2 regions of the Streptomyces sp. NPDC050856 genome follow, and region 2 is predicted to be linked to the other one. Evidence: predicted binding sites of a transcription regulator. Region 2 holds the regulator's gene; the other holds the start of a gene.
What was found. Region 2 encodes HrcA, which represses chaperone genes, less so after heat shock. Its sites were predicted from a motif close to TTNGCACTCNGNNNNNCNGAGTGCNAA; they were not measured.

Region 1 (9,536 bases), on a different contig from region 2:
AGTCAGAGCTGTCGACCCTCACCACCGAAGCGTTCCGGCCCGAACTCGCGGAGATCGACCAGCTCCCGACGGCCGAGATCGCCCGCCTCATGAACGCCGAGGACCAGTCCGTCCCCGCCGCCGTCGCGGGCGAGCTCCCACGGATAGCGGCGGCGATCGACGCCGTCGCGGAGCGCATGGCGCGCGGTGGCCGGCTGATCTACGCGGGCGCCGGCACCGCCGGGCGGCTCGGCGTGCTGGACGCCAGCGAGTGCCCGCCCACGTTCAACGCCGACCCCTCCCAGGTCGTCGGCCTGATCGCGGGTGGCCCCACCGCGCTGACGGCGGCCGTCGAGGGCGCGGAGGACTCCTCGTCCCTGGCGGTCCACGATCTCTCGGCCATCGGTCTGACCGCCGACGACACGGTGGTCGGCGTCTCCGCCTCGGGCCGCACGCCGTACGCGCTCGGCGCGGTGGAGTACGCCCGCTCGGTCGGCGCCCTGACGGTCGGTCTGGCCTGCAACCGGGACAGCGCCCTGGGCGCGGCGGCGGACCACCGCGTGGAGGTGGTGGTCGGCCCCGAGTTCCTGACCGGCTCCACACGGCTGAAGGCGGGGACGGCCCAGAAGCTGGTGCTGAACATGATCTCCACGATCACGATGATCCGGCTCGGCAAGACGTACGGAAACCTGATGGTCGACGTCCGCGCCACCAACGACAAGCTCCGCGCCCGCTCACGCCGGATCGTCGCCCTGGCCACGGGCGCGCCGGAGGACCGGATCGAGGCGGCGCTCACGGCGACCGGGGGCGAGGTGAAGGACGCCATCCTCACCCTGCTGGCCGGCGTGGACGCCCCCACGGCGGCCGCGCTCCTGGCGAAGGCGGACGGCCACCTCCGCAAGGCCCTGACCCTCCCCGACTGACCCCCTGCCCGCGCCCCGGGCCCCGGACCGACCACCCCCCGGCCGGCGCCCCCGCACAGCAAGGCACCCCATGCACCGGACTCCCCCCACACCCGCGCCTTCGTCCCCGCCCTCGCCCCGTGCCACCGCCGCCGCGCTCCTCCCCCTCCTCGGCGGCGCCGGGAACGTCACCTCCGTCGCCCACTGCATGACCCGCCTCCGTGTCGGGCTGCTCGACCGGGCGCTGGTCCGGGACGAGGAGCTGCGGGCCCTCCCGGCCGTCCTGGGCGTCGTGGAGGACGACGAGACGTACCAGGTCGTCCTGGGCCCCGGCACGGTCGCCCGGGTCACCCCCGAGTTCCAGGCCCTGGTGGCCGCGGCCCCCACCACCGCGCACGACCTCGCCGCCCGGGGCGCGGCCATCAAGGCGGCCCAGAAGGCCAGGAACGCCACCCCCGTCAAGCTCCTGCTGCGCCGCCTCGCCAACATCTTCGTCCCCCTCATCCCGGCCCTCATCGGCTGCGGCATCATCGCCGGCCTCAACGGCCTCCTCGTCAACCTCGCCGTCCTGCCCTCCCTCACTCCCGCCCTCACCGCCATCGCCTCCGGCTTCATGGCGTTGATCGCCGTCTTCGTCGGCCACAACACCGCCAAGGAGTTCGGCGGCACGCCGGTCCTCGGTGGAGCGGTCGCCGCGATCATCGTCTACGCGGGCGTGGCGGACATCGAGGCGTTCGGCCAGCGGCTCTCCCCCGGCCAGGGCGGCGTGCTGGGCGCCCTGGCCGCCGCCCTGCTGGGGGTGTACGTCGAGAAGGGCTGCCGCCGCTGGGTGCCGGAGTCGCTCGACGTGCTCGTCACGCCGACGGTCACCGTCCTCCTCGCCGGCCTGGTCACCGTCTTCGGGCTGATGTTCGTGGCGGGCGAGGTCTCCTCCGCCATCGGCGTGGGCGCCGACTGGCTGCTGGCCAACGGCGGCGCGGCGGCCGGTTTCGTCCTCGGCGGCCTGTTCCTCCCGCTCGTCATGCTCGGCCTGCACCAGGCCCTCATCCCGATCCACACCACCCTCATCGAACAGCAGGGCTTCACCGTCCTGCTGCCCATCCTGGCGATGGCGGGCGCGGGCCAGGTGGGGGCGGCGGCGGCCGTCTACGTCCGGCTGCGCCGTGACACCTCGATCCGCCGCACGATCAGATCCGCGCTCCCCGCCGGCCTGCTGGGCGTCGGCGAACCGCTCATCTACGGCGTCTCCCTCCCCCTCGGCCGCCCCTTCGTCACGGCGTGCGTGGGCGGCGCCTTCGGCGGTGGGTTCATCGGACTGTTCAACATGCTGGGCGACACGGTCGGTTCGACGGCGATCGGCCCGTCCGGCCTGGCACTGTTCCCGCTGCTCGACGGCGCCGGCGGCCTCGACGGCCGGACGGTCGCCATCTACGCGGGGGGCCTGCTGACCGGCTACGCCGCCGGCTTCGCCGCCACGTACCTCTTCGGCTTCGGCAAGGACGCCGGCCTCGACCGGACCACCTCACCGGCCCCCGGGCCGGCCGACCGCCCCGCACCCCGGAAGGCACCCGCCGCCGGGCCGTGAGCCGTTCGGCGGGGAACGGGGGGCCGCGATGGCACCGGCCTCCCCGGTCCCGTCCGGACCGGCGTTCCCCACCCCCATGAGCCGTACGGGAGTCCCCCCGCCCCGGCCCGGCCGGGCACCCGCGACGGCGGACCGCCCGCCCGCTCCCGCCTCAGCCGGTCGAGGGACGCCAACGTCTGTTCAGCTCCCGCACGCGCGCCCGCAGCACGTCCCCCGGCGGCGCCGGGAGCAGCGCGTCGAGCGGGCAGTCCCACTCGATCCCCCCGCCGACCGGCCGTAGCTGCACGAAGCCCCCGACATGGCCCATGACCTCGCCGATCCGGCCGTCCCGGGCGTCGAGCATGTACTCGCCGGTCATCGGCGCACCTCGTGCAGCACCGCGATCAGCCGCAGCGCCGTGTCGAGGTTGCACCGCCCGAGGTCCACCAGCGGGTACGCGTCCTCCCCGGCGGCCGAGACCGGGTCCACCCGCAGGGAAGGGAGGGTCACACCGACCTCGCCGAGCTCACTCCTCAGCTGGGCCACTACCTCTTCGGCCGCCCGCAGTCGCTCCGCCGATCGCACGGTCATGACCCGCCACCTCCACGCTGAGTATTCGCCTTCTGTACACAGAGTGGTCGCCAACCGGTCCGCCTGAACGGAGTCGGCGTGCCAACAACCCCATCTGGCTAACGGGAGTTGCGCCACGCCCGCACGGGCCACCTGGATCCCGTCCCGTCACCCAGGGCGATGGTCGGATCAGAGCCTCGCCACCGACCGCGAATCGGCCGGTGACGGCGGGAACGGGACTCCGGCCGGCACGATCCGGCACGGCCGCCGAGGAGTGCGCGCCACCGCCCCGGAGTTCGGGTCCCGGGCCGGTGCGCGGCCGGTGGCCCCGGTGGTTCCGGGCGCCGCGCGGGCCCTGGTTGCCCCGGAGCTCAAGCCCCGGGCTCCGCGCCCTCTCACCGAGGAATGGTTGTGGGTCGGGGACTCAACCCGTCCACCCACCCCGCCAGTTGACTATGCGGAGTGAACGACGACTGGTGGGCGGCCTTCCAGCGGGGCGAGATCCCCGATGAGCGGCCACCGAGGCGGCCCACGCGCTCCCGGGCGTACATCCTGCTGGCCGCGCCGAGCCGCACCGCGCCGGTGAGGTGCCTCTCGCACACCGACTGCGAGTCGCTGGCGCCGCTCGTCGGCGAGTGGTTCGAGCGCGGCGCCTCCGAGCAGACCGTCCTGACCGCCCTGACCGCCGGTCTCCCCGACCCCGTCCACCACCCCGCCGTCCTGGCCCGCAACCGTCCGACCACCAAGATGCCGCCGGAACGCGTCACACCGGTCAAACCGCCCTGCGCCTGCCGGAGTGCTCCCGCCTCCCGCCCGCCGAGGTCCGCGCCCACGCCGCGCAGGCCCGCGCGGCGCAGGCCCGCGCGGCGCCGGTCCGAGGGGGCGTCACCCCGGAGGTGGACGGACTCAGTCGATCGCGCTGAGGTGGACGCGGCCGCTGTCACCGCCGAGCCGGCGCACCGCCACCCGCGGGGCGTTAAGGTCCCCGTCGCGGGGGGCGCACACCTGCCCCTCCAGAGCGCGTGGCAGCGTGTCGGGTCCGGGCAGCCCGAGGCGGGCGAAGGGCGTGGCCGGGGCGGCGGGGTCGCGGCGGGATTCCTCGCGTGTCCTGAGGTCCCGCTCGGCGCGCAGCCGGCTTGGGCGCCACCTCGGCGGTGGGCAGGGCGCGGGCCATCAGCAGCCCGTCGTCCTGGAACCCGTGCTGATGGGCGGCCCGGCGGTCGGCGGCCCCGGCGGGGACGGTGACACCCGTCCGCTCACTGACGGTCGCCGGTGTCGCCCTCGTCCCGGTACGGCACTTCGCGGCGCCCGGCGGCACCGTCCCCCTCCGCCGAACAGGAGGCCAGGGCCGGCCCGAGCACACGGAGGGCGAGCACGGCGACGGCCGGCACGCCGCTCGAGGAGCGGCCCGGCTCGCTGGGTGCGGTCACCTCGCGTCTCCGTTCCACCGCTGCCATGTCGCGTCCCGTCGCCCCCGGTGAGGCCGCCGGCACGGCGGCCGGGCGGGCCCCGCGACAACGCCCGAGGGCGGCACCCCTGGGAGAAGGGGTGCCGCCCTCGGTCTCGTCTCGAACGAGAAGGACGTGTCCGATCCGGGAGGATCAGAAGTCCATGTCACCGCCCGGCATGCCGCCCGGAGCGGCCGCGGCGGCCTTCTCCGGCTTGTCGGCGATGACGGCCTCGGTGGTGAGGAACAGCGCCGCGATGGAGGCGGCGTTCTGCAGCGCGGAGCGCGTGACCTTCGCCGGGTCGATGATGCCCTCGGCGATCATGTCCACGTACTCACCGGTCGCGGCGTTCAGGCCGTGGCCGACGGGCAGGTTGCGGACCTTCTCCACGATGACGCCACCCTCGAGACCACCGTTGACGGCGATCTGCTTGAGCGGGGCCTCCAGGGCGAGCTTCACGGCGTTGGCGCCGGTCGCCTCGTCACCCTCGAGCTCCAGCTTCTCGAAGACGCTGGACGCCTGGATGAGAGCCACGCCACCACCGGCGACGATGCCCTCCTCGACGGCGGCCTTGGCGTTGCGCACCGCGTCCTCGATGCGGTGCTTGCGCTCCTTGAGCTCGACCTCGGTGGCGGCACCGGCCTTGATGACGGCGACGCCGCCGGCCAGCTTCGCCAGACGCTCCTGGAGCTTCTCGCGGTCGTAGTCCGAGTCGGACTGCTCGATCTCGGCGCGGATCTGGTTGACGCGGCCCGCGACCTGGTCGCTGTCACCGGCACCGTCGACGATGGTCGTCTCGTCCTTGGTGATGACGACCTTGCGGGCGCGGCCCAGCAGGTCCAGGCCGGCGTTCTCCAGCTTGAGGCCGACCTCCTCGGAGATGACCTGGCCACCGGTGAGGATGGCGATGTCGTTCAGCATGGCCTTGCGGCGGTCGCCGAAGCCCGGGGCCTTGACGGCGACGGACTTGAAGGTGCCACGGATCTTGTTGACGACCAGGGTCGACAGGGCCTCGCCCTCGACGTCCTCGGCGATGATCAGCAGCGGCTTGCCGGACTGCATGACCTTCTCCAGCAGCGGGAGCAGGTCCTTCACCGAGGAGATCTTGGAGTTGACGATCAGGATGTACGGGTCGTCGAGCGACGCCTCCATACGCTCCATGTCGGTGGCGAAGTACGCCGAGATGTAGCCCTTGTCGAAGCGCATACCCTCGGTGAGCTCCAGCTCCAGACCGAAGGTCTGGGACTCCTCGACGGTGATGACGCCTTCCTTGCCGACCTTGTCCATCGCCTCGGCGATGAGCTCACCGATCTGCGTGTCGGCGGCGGAGATGGAGGCCGTGGAGGCGATCTGCTCCTTGGTCTCCACGTCCTTGGCCTGCTCCAGCAGCGCGCCGGAGACGGCCTCGACGGCCTTCTCGATGCCGCGCTTCAGCGCCATCGGGTTGGCGCCGGCGGCGACGTTGCGCAGTCCCTCGCGGACCAGCGCCTGGGCGAGAACGGTCGCGGTGGTCGTACCGTCGCCGGCGACGTCGTCCGTCTTCTTGGCGACTTCCTTGACCAGCTCGGCGCCGATCTTCTCGTACGGGTCCTCGAGCTCGATCTCCTTGGCGATGGAAACACCATCGTTGGTGATCGTGGGGGCGCCCCACTTCTTCTCGAGGACGACGTTGCGACCCTTGGGGCCAAGGGTGACCTTGACGGCGTCGGCGAGCTGGTTCATCCCGCGCTCGAGACCGCGCCGTGCCTCCTCGTCGAACGCGATGATCTTGGCCATGTGAAGTGGTCCTCCCGGACTGGGGTGGATTTCTCCGGACCGCGCTGGCGCCCGCGACGGACGGCCCACACACCTGGTGGTTCCTTGCCCCACCTGGCCTGTCGGCCTCACCGACTCGGTCCTTCGTTGTCACTCTCACTCTGCGAGTGCTAACGCCAATGATTAGCACTCGACCCCGGAGAGTGCAAGCGCCTGCCACGCGCGAGGGGCCCGTATCCCAGTGCGGGATACGGGCCCCTCGACTCCGCTGGTGCGGTCGTGGCCGAACGCGCCGTGGTCAGCCGGCGGCGAGCTTGACCATGTCCGCCTGCGGACCCTTCTGGCCCTGCGAGATCTCGAACTCGACCCGCTGCCCCTCCTCCAGGGTGCGGTAGCCGTCCATCTGGATCGCGCTGTAGTGGACGAAAACATCCGCACCACCGTCGACCGCGATGAAGCCGTACCCCTTCTCCGCGTTGAACCACTTGACGGTGCCCTGAGCCATGCCTAACTCCCCTATTACTGGCCCTTGCACAGGACCGCACTTCGCGGACCCGGGTCAGACCTCGCTCCCCTGACAGGTGGGAGCGTGCGCCGGAACGCGTCGACCGCCGCTGAATGTATCTGTCCAACTGCCGTCTGCAACAGGTCAATCGGACGAGAATTCCGAGCGCGCGTGAACGGAAATCACGGTTGAATCCACAGGATTCCCGGGCAAGTCGGGCCGGGCGCGGCGCAGATATGGCGCATTCTGTGCGGCTACTTTGACTGCATCTTGTCGCCACCGGCTGCGGGCTCATATGCGAGCGGCATGATCGGCGGTGGCGGCTTCCCCAACTCTACCGCGCTCAACCATGGAGAATTTCCCCCTCCGCTTGTGTGGACGGAGGGGGCAATTGTTCTGCCGGGGCCGTCAGCCGCCGGCGACCGCCGGAATGATCGACACGCCGGCGCCGTCCGGGGTGGCGGCGGCGAGGCCGCCCTCGAAGCGGACGTCGTCGTCATTGACGTACACATTCACGAACCGGCGCAGCTTGCCCTGGTCGTCCAGGACGCGGGCGGCGATACCGGGGTGGTTCTTCTCCAGCGACTCGATGACCTCGGCGAGGGTCGCGCCCTCCGCCGTGACCTCTGCCTGGCCCCCCGTGTACGTGCGGAGGATGGTGGGGATGCGGACCTTGACGCTCATGGGTGCTGCCTTTCGGGGTGATCTCGACAGGACTCGGCCGTGGGCGGGCGGCCGGCGGCGGGCGGGCGGACGGCCCGCTAGCCGGGGAGCCGGAGGCTCAGTGGGCCAGTCCGGCGTCGCGGAACGCGTCCAGGCTGGGGCGGATCGTCGCGGTCGGCCCGGTGGTCGGGGCCACGGCGTCCAGGGTCTTCAGGCCGTCGCCGGTGTTGAGGACGACCGTCGTCAGCGCCGGGTCGAGCAGACCGTTCTCGATGAGCTTCCTGGTCACACCCACGGTCACCCCGCCGGCCGTCTCGGCGAAGATCCCCTCGGTGCGGGCGAGCAGCTTGATGGCGTCCACGATCCGCTCGTCGTCCACGTCCTCCACCGCGCCGCCGGTGCGGCGGGCGATGTCCAGGACGTACGGGCCGTCGGCCGGGTTGCCGATGGCCAGCGACTTGGCGATGGTGTCCGGCTTCTGCGGGCGGACCACGTCGTGGCCGGCCTTGAAGGCGGTGGACACCGGCGAGCAGCCCTGGGCCTGGGCGCCGAAGATCTTGTACGGCCGGTCCTCGACCAGGCCGAGCCGGATGAGTTCCTGGAGTCCCTTGTCGATCTTCGTGAGCTGCGAGCCGGACGCGATCGGGACGACCAGCTGGTCGGGCAGCCGCCAGCCGAGCTGCTCGCAGATCTCGTACGCGAGCGTCTTGGAACCCTCGGCGTAGTACGGGCGCAGGTTGACGTTGACGAAGCCCCAGCCCTCGCCGAGCGGGTCGCCGATGAGCTCCGAGCAGAAGCGGTTGACGTCGTCGTAGTTGCCCTCGATGCCGACGAGGTCGCCGCCGTACACCGCGGCCATGACGACCTTGCCCTGCTCCAGGTCGTGCGGGATGAACACGCAGGAGCGGAAACCGGCCCGGGCGGCGGCGGCGCCGACCGCGCCGGCCAGGTTGCCGGTGGAGGAACACGACAGGGTGGTGAATCCGAAGGCGCGGGCGGCCTCCAGGGCCTGGGCCACGACCCGGTCCTTGAAGGAGTGGGTGGGGTTGCCCGAGTCGTCCTTGACGAAGAGCCTGCCCGGCTCGACGCCCAGCTCGCGGGCGAGGTTGTCGGCCTTGACCAGCTTGGTCCAGCCGGGGTTCAGGTTGGGCCTGTCCGCGACATCGGCGGGGACGGGCAGCAGCGGGGCGTAGCGCCAGATGTTCGCGGGGCCCGCCTCGATCCGCGCGCGCAGGGCCTCGGGGTCGCCGGCCGGCAGGTCGTAGGCGATTTCGAGCGGCCCGAAACACAGCTCACAGGCGAAAATGGGACCGAGTTCGAAACGCTCTCCGCATTCGCGGCACGAGAGGGCGGCGGCGGGACCGAGGTCGACGTTCTTGGCGGTGGCGACAGTCTGTACAGCCATGGAGGCGAGGCCCTTTCTCCTCATCTTCCTCATGGCGCACTTCGCCATGAGACGGATTTGGCACCTTCCCTAGCCGGGGCCTCGCGCGAGATCTGCGAGTGCCGACTGGAGGGTTGCCGGGGCTTCAACGGGCCGTTTCCCTCTGCCCCTCTGGATGAGCGGTATGTGGTTGTCAGCGGGACCCCGACATGCGAGGGCCGTCCGCGTTGCTCAAGACTGTAACCGAACCCCTGGGCGGCCGAGATGGTCGTCCGATCCGCGAGATGGAGATCACGTGCTGGATGAGGTGGAGCGCTGGCTGGCCCGGCGGTCCTGGTCGGTGGCGGACCGTCCGCTCGACCGGTTGCTCGCCGCCAAGCGGGCGGGCGGCACCACGGTCAGTGTGGTGCTCCCCGCCCTGAACGAGGAGGCGACGGTCGGCGGGATCGTCTCCGTCGTCCGCCGCGAACTGATGTCCGGCGCGGTGCCGCTGGTGGACGAGCTGGTCGTCGTGGACTCCGGTTCCACGGACCGCACGGCCGAGGTCGCCGCCGCGGCCGGGGCGCGGGTGGAGCACCGGGACGCGATACTGCCCCGGATACCCGCGGTGCCGGGGAAGGGCGAGGTGCTGTGGCGGTCGCTGCTGGTGACCGGTGGCGACATCGTCTGCTTCGTCGACGCCGACCTGCGGGAGTTCTCGGCGGACTTCGTCACCGGGATCGTCGGTCCGCTGCTGACCGACCCGGACGTGCGGTTCGTGAAGGCG
Region 2 (9,536 bases):
CAAGATCTTCCAGTGGGCCGCCGAGGTGGCGCGCGAGTACGCGAAGGTCACCCAGGACAACTTCCGCCGCACCGGCCTGGCTACCGCCCCCCTCGGGCTCACCGCCAAGCACAAGGTCGCCGACGCCCTGGTGTACTCCAAGCTCCGGGAGGCGTTCGGCGGGCGGCTGCGCGCCGCGGTCTCCGGCTCGGCCGCGCTGTCGCCCGAGATCGGCTTCTTCTTCTCCGGGGCCGGCATCCACATCCTGGAGGGCTACGGGCTCACCGAGACCAGCGCCGCCAGCTTCGTCAACCCCGGCGAGGCCTACCGCACCGGCACGGTCGGCAAGCCGCTGCCCGGCACCGAGGTGCGCATCGCCGACGACGGCGAGATCCTGCTGCGCGGCCCCGGCGTCATGGAGGGCTACCACGGGCTTCCGGAGCGGACCGCCGAGGTCCTGGAGCCGGACGGCTGGTTCCACACCGGCGACATCGGAGAGCTGTCCGCGGACGGCTACCTGCGCATCACCGACCGCAAGAAGGACCTGATCAAGACCTCCGGCGGCAAGTACATCGCGCCCGCCGAGGTCGAGGGCCGGTTCAAGGCGGTCTGCCCGTACGTCTCCAACATCCTGGTGCACGGCGCCGACCGGAACTTCTGCACGGCGCTGATCGCGCTGGACGAGCCGGCCATCCTCGGCTGGGCCGAGGAGAACGGACTGGGCGGCCGGCCGTACGCCGAGGTGGTCGCCGCGCCGGAGGCGCAGCGGCTCATCCAGGGGTACGTGGACGAGCTCAACCAGGGCCTGCAGCGCTGGCAGACCATCAAGAAGTTCCGGCTCCTGCCGCGCGACCTGGACATCGAGCACGGCGAACTGACACCGAGCCTGAAGCTGAAGCGCCCGGTGGTGGAGCGCGAGTACCGCCACCTCATCGACGAGATGTACGCGGGCACCCGGGAGGTGTGACCCCGGCGAGCCACGGCCCGCGGTGCAGCCCACCGCGCGGCCCGGGCCCCGGGCAGGGGGAGCCGTCCCGTGGACGGCGCCCCCTGTTCGGGGTCAATTGTGCGGCCAGTTCCATGACTCGGCGCTTACGGGCGAGTCCGATCTGTCACCCTGTCGGTGTCCGAACCGGAGCCGACGAGGAGCCGCACGTGGGGTCCTTTCCGTCACAACGGGCCACCGCCCCGACACCTCACCATCTCTCGCCCCCGCACCCGCCGCCGGGCCCCTCCCTCGCGCGGACCAGCCTGCCCGGCAACCCGCTCGCCCCGTCCGCCGCGCGCCGGTTCGTCCGGGCCGCGCTCGCCGACTGGACCGGCCTGGCGCTGCCCGCCGCGGCCACCATCACCGACCGGGTCGCCGACGACGCCGTCCTGGTCGTCGACGAGCTGGTCACCAACGCCGTCGTGCACGCCGGCACCACCGTCGAGCTCCTCTTCCGGCTGGAGGAGCCCACCGAGGACGAGCCCGCCGCCCTCGTCCTGGAGGTGTCCGACCACCACCCCGCCCGCAACGTGCGCGACGGGCGGCAGCCCGACGAGTGCGGCATCGCCGAGTACGGCCGCGGGCTCCAGCTCGTGGCCGCCCTCGCCGAGTGCTGGGGCATCACCTACCACCCCGGCCTCAAGACCGTCTGGGCGCGGCTGCCGCTCGACGGCTGGGACACCTGCCCGGTGCCCGGCGGCGAACAGGCGATCCAGCGCGGCCTGCGCGCCGCCGAGATCCTCGCGCCCGCCCCCCGGCGCCCGGTGCGCGACGACCAGGAGTGGGCCGGCGGCGGCGCGCTCTCCTTCCTGGCCGAGGCCTCCGACCTGCTGGCCGGACAACTCGACGAGGACCTCGTGGCGGCCCTCGCCGGGCAGCTCCTCGTGCCCCGGCTGGCCGACTGGTGCGCGTTCTGGCTGGAGGGCGACGACAGTGAGGGCACGTCTCCCCGCCTGGCCCGGGTCTGGCACGCCGACGAGTCCGCCATCGAGCCGCTGCGCATGGTGCTCCAGAAGGAACCCCCACCGATGACCGAGCCCGCCCACCCCGGCCCGGTCCCCGTTCCCTGGCCGGAGGAGACCGGCCAGGGCGGTGAGACCTTCTGCGGCCGGACCGGCCGCGGCGCCGCCCTGGCCTACCGGCTGGTCGTCGGCGGCCGGGGGCTCGGCACCCTGCTGCTGGGACGGCGCGGACAGGCCCGCGTCCCGGAGGCGGTCACCGCGCTCGTCGAGGACTTCGCGCGGCGCGTGGCCCTCGCCATCGGGGCGGCCCGCCGGTACACCCGCCAGGTCACCATCAGCCGGGTGCTCCAGCGCGGGCTGCTGCCCAGCCAGGTGGCGCGCATTCCCGGCGTCGAGAGCTGCGTGGTGTACGAGCCGAGTGGCGACGGGCTGGCCGGCGGCGACTTCTACGACATCTTCCAGGCGGGCCCGGGCGTCCGGCGCTGGTGCTTCATGCTCGGCGACGTCCAGGGCAGCGGCCCCGAGGCCGCCGTCGTCACCGGCCTGGCCCGCCCCTGGCTGCGGCTGCTGGCCCGTGAGGGACACCAGGTCGGCGAGGTACTCGACCGGCTCAACCGGCTCCTGCTCGACGACGCCACGGAGGTCGCCGAGGCGGCCGCCCTGATGGCCGCGGCGGCCGGCGGCCAGGACCTGCCGGGCTCGCGGCAGTCCCGGTTCCTGTCCCTGCTGTACGGGGAGATCGTCCCGCTGGCTCCGGAGGACGGCGGCGGGGCCCGGTGCACCCTGGCCTGCGCCGGCCATCCCCTGCCGCTGCTGCTGCGCCCTGACGGAACGGTCCTCCAGGCCGCCGTGCCGCAGGTCCTCCTGGGTGTCGTCGACGACGTGGGATACGAGAGCCACACCTTCCACCTCGCCCCCGGCGACACCCTCCTCTGTGTCACCGACGGCGTCACCGAGCGGCGCTCGCGCACCGGGCGGATGCTCGACGACGAGGACGGCCTGGCGCAGATCCTCACCGCCTGCGCCGGACACAGCGCGCAGAGCGTCGCCGAACGGGTCAGGCGCGCGGTCCACGCCTTCGGCGAGACACCCGTACGCGACGACCTCGCCCTGCTGGTCCTCCAGGCCCCGGCCCCCGGCCAGCTCACCGGCTGACGGACCGCACGGGGCCACCGGGTGGCGGCCGGCCCGGGGCGGCCGGGCGGCGGACCCGGTCACGCGGCCGGGTGACGGACAATGGGCGGTATGCCTTCCGTACTGCCCGATGGTGAGCCCATGCCCGAGGACGGCGCGCTGCCCGCGTCCGCCCTGCTCGGGTCCGGTGAGCGGCCGCTCGGGTTCTATCTGCACGTGCCGTACTGCGCCACCCGCTGCGGCTACTGCGACTTCAACACCTACACCGCCACCGAGCTGCGCGGCTCCGGCGGCGTGCTGGCCTCCCGGGACAACTACGCCACCACCCTCACCGACGAGGTCCGCCTGGCCCGCAAGGTGCTCGGCGACGACCCCCGGCCGGTACGGACCGTCTTCGTGGGCGGCGGCACACCGACGCTGCTCGCCGCGTCCGACCTGGTGGCCATGCTCGCCGCGATCCGTGACGAGTTCGGGCTCGCGGACGACGCCGAGATCACCACCGAGGCCAACCCGGAGTCCGTCGACCCCGGCTACCTCGCCACCCTCCGGGAGGGCGGTTTCAACCGGATCTCCTTCGGCATGCAGAGCGCCCGGCAGCACGTCCTGAGGGTGCTCGACCGCACCCACACCCCGGGCCGCCCCGAGGCCTGCGTCGCCGAGGCCCGCGCGGCCGGGTTCGAGCACGTCAACCTCGACCTGATCTACGGCACCCCCGGCGAGAGCGACGACGACTGGCGGGCGTCCCTGGAGGCGGCGATCGGCGCGGGCCCCGACCACGTGTCCGCGTACGCCCTGATCGTGGAGGAGGGCACCCAGCTCGCCCGCCGCATCCGGCGCGGCGAGGTGCCGATGACCGACGACGACGTGCACGCCGACCGGTACCTGATCGCCGAGGAGTTCCTGACGGGCGCCGGGTTCGACTGGTACGAGGTGTCCAACTGGGCCACCTCGTCGGCCGGGCGGTGCCTGCACAACGAGCTGTACTGGCGCGGCGCCGACTGGTGGGGAGCCGGGCCCGGCGCGCACAGCCACGTGGGCGGGGTGCGCTGGTGGAACGTCAAGCATCCCGGCGCCTACGCCGCCGCCCTCGCCCAGGGCCGCTCCCCGGGCGCCGGCCGCGAGCTGCTGTCGGGGGAGGACCGGCGCGTCGAGCGGGTGCTGCTGGAGCTGCGCCTGCGGGACGGCTGCCCGCTGTCCCTGCTCAGGCCCGCCGGGCTGGCCGCCGCCGGCCGGGCGGTGTCCGACGGCCTCCTGGACCCCGGCCCCTTCGCCGGGGGCCGCGCGGTCCTCACCCTGCGCGGCCGGCTGCTGGCCGACGCCGTCGTACGGGACCTGGTGGACTGAACCCGGCTCAGGGCGCCGTCACGAAGTCGATCAGCTCCTCGACCCGGCCCAGCAGCGCCGGCTCCAGGTCCTTGTAGGAGCGGACCCGCGACAGGATGTGCTGCCAGGCCGCGCCCGTGTTCTCCGGCCAGCCCAGGGCGCGGCACACCCCCGTCTTCCAGTCCTGGCCGCGGGGCACGGCGGGCCACGCGGGGATGCCCACGGAGGACGGCTTCACCGCCTCCCAGATGTCGATGTACGGGTGCCCCACCACCAGGGTGTGGGCGTCCGTGACCCGCGCCGCGACACGGGACTCCTTGGAGCCCGGCACCAGGTGGTCCACCAGGACGCCCAGCCGGGCGTCCGGGCCGGGCCCGAAGTCCCGCACGACGGCCGGCAGGTCGTCGACGCCCTCCAGGTACTCCACGACCACGCCCTCGACGCGCAGGTCGTCGCCCCAGACCCGCTCCACCAGCTCGGCGTCGTGGCGGCCCTCCACATAGATCCGCCCCGCCCGGGCCACCCGGGCGCGCGCACCCGGCACGGCGACCGAGCCGGAGGCGGTGCGGGACGGCCGCGCGGGCCCTGCGGCCGGACGCACCAGGGTGACCGTACGGCCCTCCAGCAGGAACCCGCGCGGCGCCAGCGGGAAGGCCCGCTGCTTGCCGAACCGGTCCTCCAGGGTGACCGTCCCCGCCTCACAGCCGATCACCGCCCCGCAGAAACCCGTGCCCACCTCCTCCACCACCAGGTCCGGCTCGGCGGGTACCTCCGGCACCGGCGCGGAACGCTTCCAGGGGGGCGTGAGATCGGGGTGGTAGCTGCGCATCCGTCAGACGCTACGACACCCCGAACCGGCGGGCCAGCTCATCGCGCTGGGCGCGTACGAACGCGGCGTCGACCACCGCCCCGTGGCCCGGCACGTACAGCGCGTCCTCACCGCCCAGCTCCAGCAGCCGGTCCAGCGCGGCCGGCCAGCGCGACGGGACGGCGTCCGGCCCGGCCTGCGGGTCGCCCGACTCCTCCACCAGGTCGCCGCAGAACACCACCGCCCGGGACCCGTTCCCGCCCGGCACCAGCAGCGCGAGATCGTGGCCGCTGTGCCCCGGTCCGGCGTCGGACAGCAGCACCTGGCGCCCGCCCAGCTCCACCGTCCAGCCGCCGCAGACCAGGTGGTGCGGCACGACCAGCACGTCCGTCGCCTCCACCGCGTCCGGCTCGGCGACCCCGTGACGTACCGCGTCGACGCGCAGCGCGTCCCGTTCCCGGCTCAGCAGGGCGTCGACGCCCACCGCCCCGTACACCTCCGCCCCGGCGAACGCCGCCGTCCCCAGCACGTGGTCGAAGTGCGGATGGCTCAGTGCGACATGCGTCACCCTGCGGCCGCCCAGCAGCCGCTGCGCCTGGGCCCTGATCTCGGCGCCCTCCCGCAGGGTGGCACCCGTGTCGAACAGCAGGGCCCCGCGCTCCCCGGCGACCAGCGCGGTGGTCGCGTCCCAGACCGGCAGCCGCCGCCTGCCGACCCCGTCGCCGAGCCGCTCCCAGCCGAAGTCTTCCCAACGGACGTCCATACCGCGACGCTATCGGCAAACCCAGGGGCCCGCCCCGCCGACGGCGTGACCGCCGCCCTTGGCACGGGCGCGCCCGGGCCCCGTACACTGACCCGGGGACGGCTGGCACTCGGACAGGGCGAGTGCCAGGCCAAACGGCAGGAACCAGAGCTAGCTGGAGGTGTGCGCATGCTCAGCGAACGCAGACTCGAAGTGCTGCGCGCCATCGTCCAGGACTACGTCGGCACCGAGGAGCCGGTCGGTTCCAAGGCGCTCACCGAGCGCCACAACCTCGGCGTCTCCCCGGCCACCGTGCGCAACGACATGGCCGTCCTGGAGGAGGAGGGGTTCATCGCCCAGCCCCACACCAGCGCCGGCCGGATCCCCACCGACAAGGGCTACCGGCTCTTCGTCGACAAGCTGGCCGGGGTCAAGCCGCTGTCGACGCCCGAGCGGCGCGCCATCCAGAACTTCCTGGACGGCGCGGTCGACCTGGACGACGTCGTCGGCCGTACGGTACGGCTGCTGGCGCAGCTCACCCGGCAGGTGGCGGTCGTCCAGTACCCCTCGCTGACCCGGTCCACCGTGCGCCACGTCGAGCTGCTGTCGCTGGCGCCGGCCCGGCTGATGCTGGTCCTGATCACCGACACGGGCCGGGTGGAGCAGCGCATGATCGACTGCCCCGCGCCGTTCGGCGAGACGTCCCTGGCCGACCTGCGGGCGCGGCTCAACAGCCGGGTGGTCGGGCGGCGCTTCACCGACGTACCGCAGCTGGTGCAGGACCTCCCCGAGTCCTTCGAGACGGAGGACCGCGGGACCGTCTCCACGGTGCTGGCCACCCTGCTGGAGACGCTGGTGGAGGAGACCGAGGAGCGGCTGATGATCGGCGGAACCGCCAATCTCACCCGCTTCGGGCACGACTTCCCGCTGACGATCAGGCCGGTGCTGGAGGCGCTTGAGGAGCAGGTCGTGCTCCTCAAGCTGCTCGGCGAGGCCACGGACTCGGCCATGACCGTACGCATCGGGCACGAGAACGCCCATGAGGGGCTCAGCTCCACGTCCGTCGTCGCGGTCGGTTACGGTTCAGGCGACGAGGCAGTCGCCAAACTCGGCGTGGTCGGACCGACCCGCATGGACTACCCCGGAACGATGGGAGCGGTACGCGCAGTGGCACGTTACGTCGGACAGATCCTGGCGGAGTCGTAAGTGGCCACGGACTACTACGCCGTACTCGGCGTACGCCGCGACGCGTCCCAGGACGAGATCAAGAAGGCGTTCCGGCGGCTCGCTCGCGAGCTGCACCCGGACGTCAACCCCGATCCGAAGACGCAGGAGCGGTTCAAGGAGATCAACGCCGCCTACGAGGTGCTGTCGGACCCGCAGAAGAAGCAGGTCTACGACCTCGGCGGCGACCCGCTGTCCTCCTCGGGCGGCGGTGGCGCCGGCGGCTTCGGCGCGGGCGGCTTCGGCAACTTCTCCGACATCATGGACGCCTTCTTCGGCACGGCGTCCCAGCGCGGGCCCCGGTCGCGCACACGGCGCGGCCAGGACGCGATGATCCGTCTGGAGATCGACCTCGACGAGGCGGCCTTCGGCACCACCAAGGACATCCAGGTCGACACGGCGGTCGTCTGCACCACGTGCTCCGGCGAGGGCGCCGCCCCCGGCACCTCGGCCCAGACCTGCGACATGTGCCGCGGCCGTGGCGAGGTCTCCCAGGTGACCCGCTCCTTCCTGGGCCAGGTCATGACCTCCCGGCCCTGCCCCCAGTGCCAGGGCTTCGGCACCGTGGTGCCCACCCCGTGCCCCGAGTGCGCGGGTGACGGCCGGGTCCGCTCCCGCCGCACCCTGACGGTGAAGATCCCGGCCGGTGTCGACAACGGCACCCGCATCCAGCTGGCCGGCGAGGGCGAGGTCGGCCCCGGCGGCGGCCCGGCCGGCGACCTGTACGTGGAGATCCACGAGCTGCCGCACGCGGTCTTCCAGCGGCGCGGCGACGACCTGCACTGCACGGTCACCGTCCCGATGACGGCGGCCGCGCTGGGCACCAAGTGCCCGCTGGAGACCCTGGACGGTGTCGAGGAGGTCGACATCCGGCCGGGCACGCAGTCCGGCCAGTCCATCCCGCTGCACGGGCGCGGTGTCACGCACCTGCGCGGCGGCGGGCGCGGTGACCTCATCGTGCACGTGGAGGTCCAGACCCCGTCCAAGCTGGACGCGGAGCAGGAGCGGCTGTTGCGGGAGCTGGCGAAGCTGCGCGGCGAGGAGCGTCCCCTGGGCCAGTTCCAGCCGGGTCAGCAGGGCCTGTTCTCCCGCCTGAAGGACGCCTTCAACGGACGTTAGGGGCCCGCCTCCGTCCCCCCGCGCCCGGTGGCGCGGGGGGACGCCCGTTCGCGGGTGCGGGTTTCGGGCCCGGACCGGGGGCGTGACACCATGCGTGCATGTCCTCCGCACTGACCGATCTCTGCCGGTACCCGATCGTGCAGGCGCCCATGGCGGGCGGCGCCTCCTGTCCCCGGCTGGTGTCCGCCGTGTGCGACGCCGGGGGCCTCGGCTTCCTGGCCGCCGGCTACAAGACGGCCGACGGCATGTACCAGGAGATCAAGCAGGTCCGGGGGCTGACCGCGCGCCCCTTCGGGGTGAACCTGTTCATGCCGCAGCCCGGCCAGGCCGACGCCGCCGCCGTCGAGGTGTACCGGAACCAGCTCGCCGGCGAGTCCGCCTGGTACGAGACCGCGCTCGGCGACCCCGCCGCGGGACGGGACGACGGGTACGACGCCAAGCTGGCCATCCTGTTCGAGGACCCGGTCCCCGTGGTGTCCTTCACCTTCGGGTGCCCGACGCGCGAGACGCTCGACTCGTTCGCCCGGGTCGGCACGTTCACCGTGGTGACGGTCACCTCGCCGGAGGAGGCGCTGGCCGCGCGGCAGGCCGGTGCGCACGCGGTGTGCGTGCAGGGCGTCGAGGCCGGCGGCCACCAGGGGACCCACCGCGACGACCCGGCGGCCGACGGTGCGGGGACCGGCCTGCTGTCGCTGGTCGCGGCGGTCCGGGAGACCGTGCCGCTGCCGATCGTCGCCGCCGGCGGCCTGATGCGCGGCAGCCAGATCGCCGCCGTGCTCGCGGCCGGCGCCGAGGCCGCGCAGCTGGGCACCGCGTTCCTGGTGTGCCCCGAGTCGGGGGCACACCCGCTGCACAAGTCGGCGATGACCGACCCGCTGTTCGTCCGTACCGAGCTCACCCGGGCGTTCTCGGGGCGGCCCGCGCGCGGCCTGGTCAACCGGTTCATACGGGAGCACGGGCGGTACGCCCCCGCCGCCTACCCCGAGGTGCACCACATGACCAGCACCCTGCGCAAGGCCGCCGCGCAGGCGGGCGACCCGCAGGGCATGGCGCTGTGGGCCGGGCAGGGGCACCGGCTGGCGCGTGACCTGCCCGCCGCCCGGCTGGTCGAGGTGCTGAACGCCGAACTGGAGGCGTCGGTGGCCGCCCTCGCGCCGCGGGCGGCGTCATGACCGCTCCGGTCTTCGTCGTGGACCGGGTCCCGCCGGGGGCGGCCACGGTCACGCTGGACGGCCCGGAGGGGCGCCACGCCGTCTC

Region 1: a site for HrcA is predicted at 6,402-6,428, ahead of groL (chaperonin GroEL). Genes of this name have one in related genera too.

The regions. Positions count from the first base shown of each region.
Region 1 is NZ_JBFAGV010000013.1:54,182-63,717, forward strand. Features, by position in the region: gene murQ (N-acetylmuramic acid 6-phosphate etherase) at 1-902, shown strand, start outside; gene AB0H53_RS14635 (PTS transporter subunit EIIC) at 973-2,466, shown strand; gene AB0H53_RS14640 (hypothetical protein) at 2,618-2,824, opposite strand; gene AB0H53_RS14645 (hypothetical protein) at 2,821-3,036, opposite strand; gene AB0H53_RS14650 (hypothetical protein) at 4,272-4,445, opposite strand; gene groL (chaperonin GroEL) at 4,617-6,239, opposite strand; gene AB0H53_RS14660 (cold-shock protein) at 6,517-6,723, opposite strand; gene AB0H53_RS14665 (MoaD/ThiS family protein) at 7,132-7,407, opposite strand; gene thrC (threonine synthase) at 7,505-8,815, opposite strand; SAM riboswitch class I at 8,809-8,952, opposite strand; gene AB0H53_RS14675 (glucosyl-3-phosphoglycerate synthase) at 9,066-9,536, shown strand, end outside.
Region 2 is NZ_JBFAGV010000034.1:17,545-27,080, forward strand. Features, by position in the region: gene AB0H53_RS24855 (long-chain fatty acid--CoA ligase) at 1-946, shown strand, start outside; gene AB0H53_RS24860 (ATP-binding SpoIIE family protein phosphatase) at 1,060-3,084, shown strand; gene hemW (radical SAM family heme chaperone HemW) at 3,175-4,407, shown strand; gene AB0H53_RS24870 (DUF3097 domain-containing protein) at 4,415-5,215, opposite strand; gene AB0H53_RS24875 (MBL fold metallo-hydrolase) at 5,226-5,957, opposite strand; gene hrcA (heat-inducible transcriptional repressor HrcA) at 6,126-7,142, shown strand; gene dnaJ (molecular chaperone DnaJ) at 7,143-8,279, shown strand; gene AB0H53_RS24890 (nitronate monooxygenase) at 8,378-9,451, shown strand; gene AB0H53_RS24895 (16S rRNA (uracil(1498)-N(3))-methyltransferase) at 9,448-9,536, shown strand, end outside.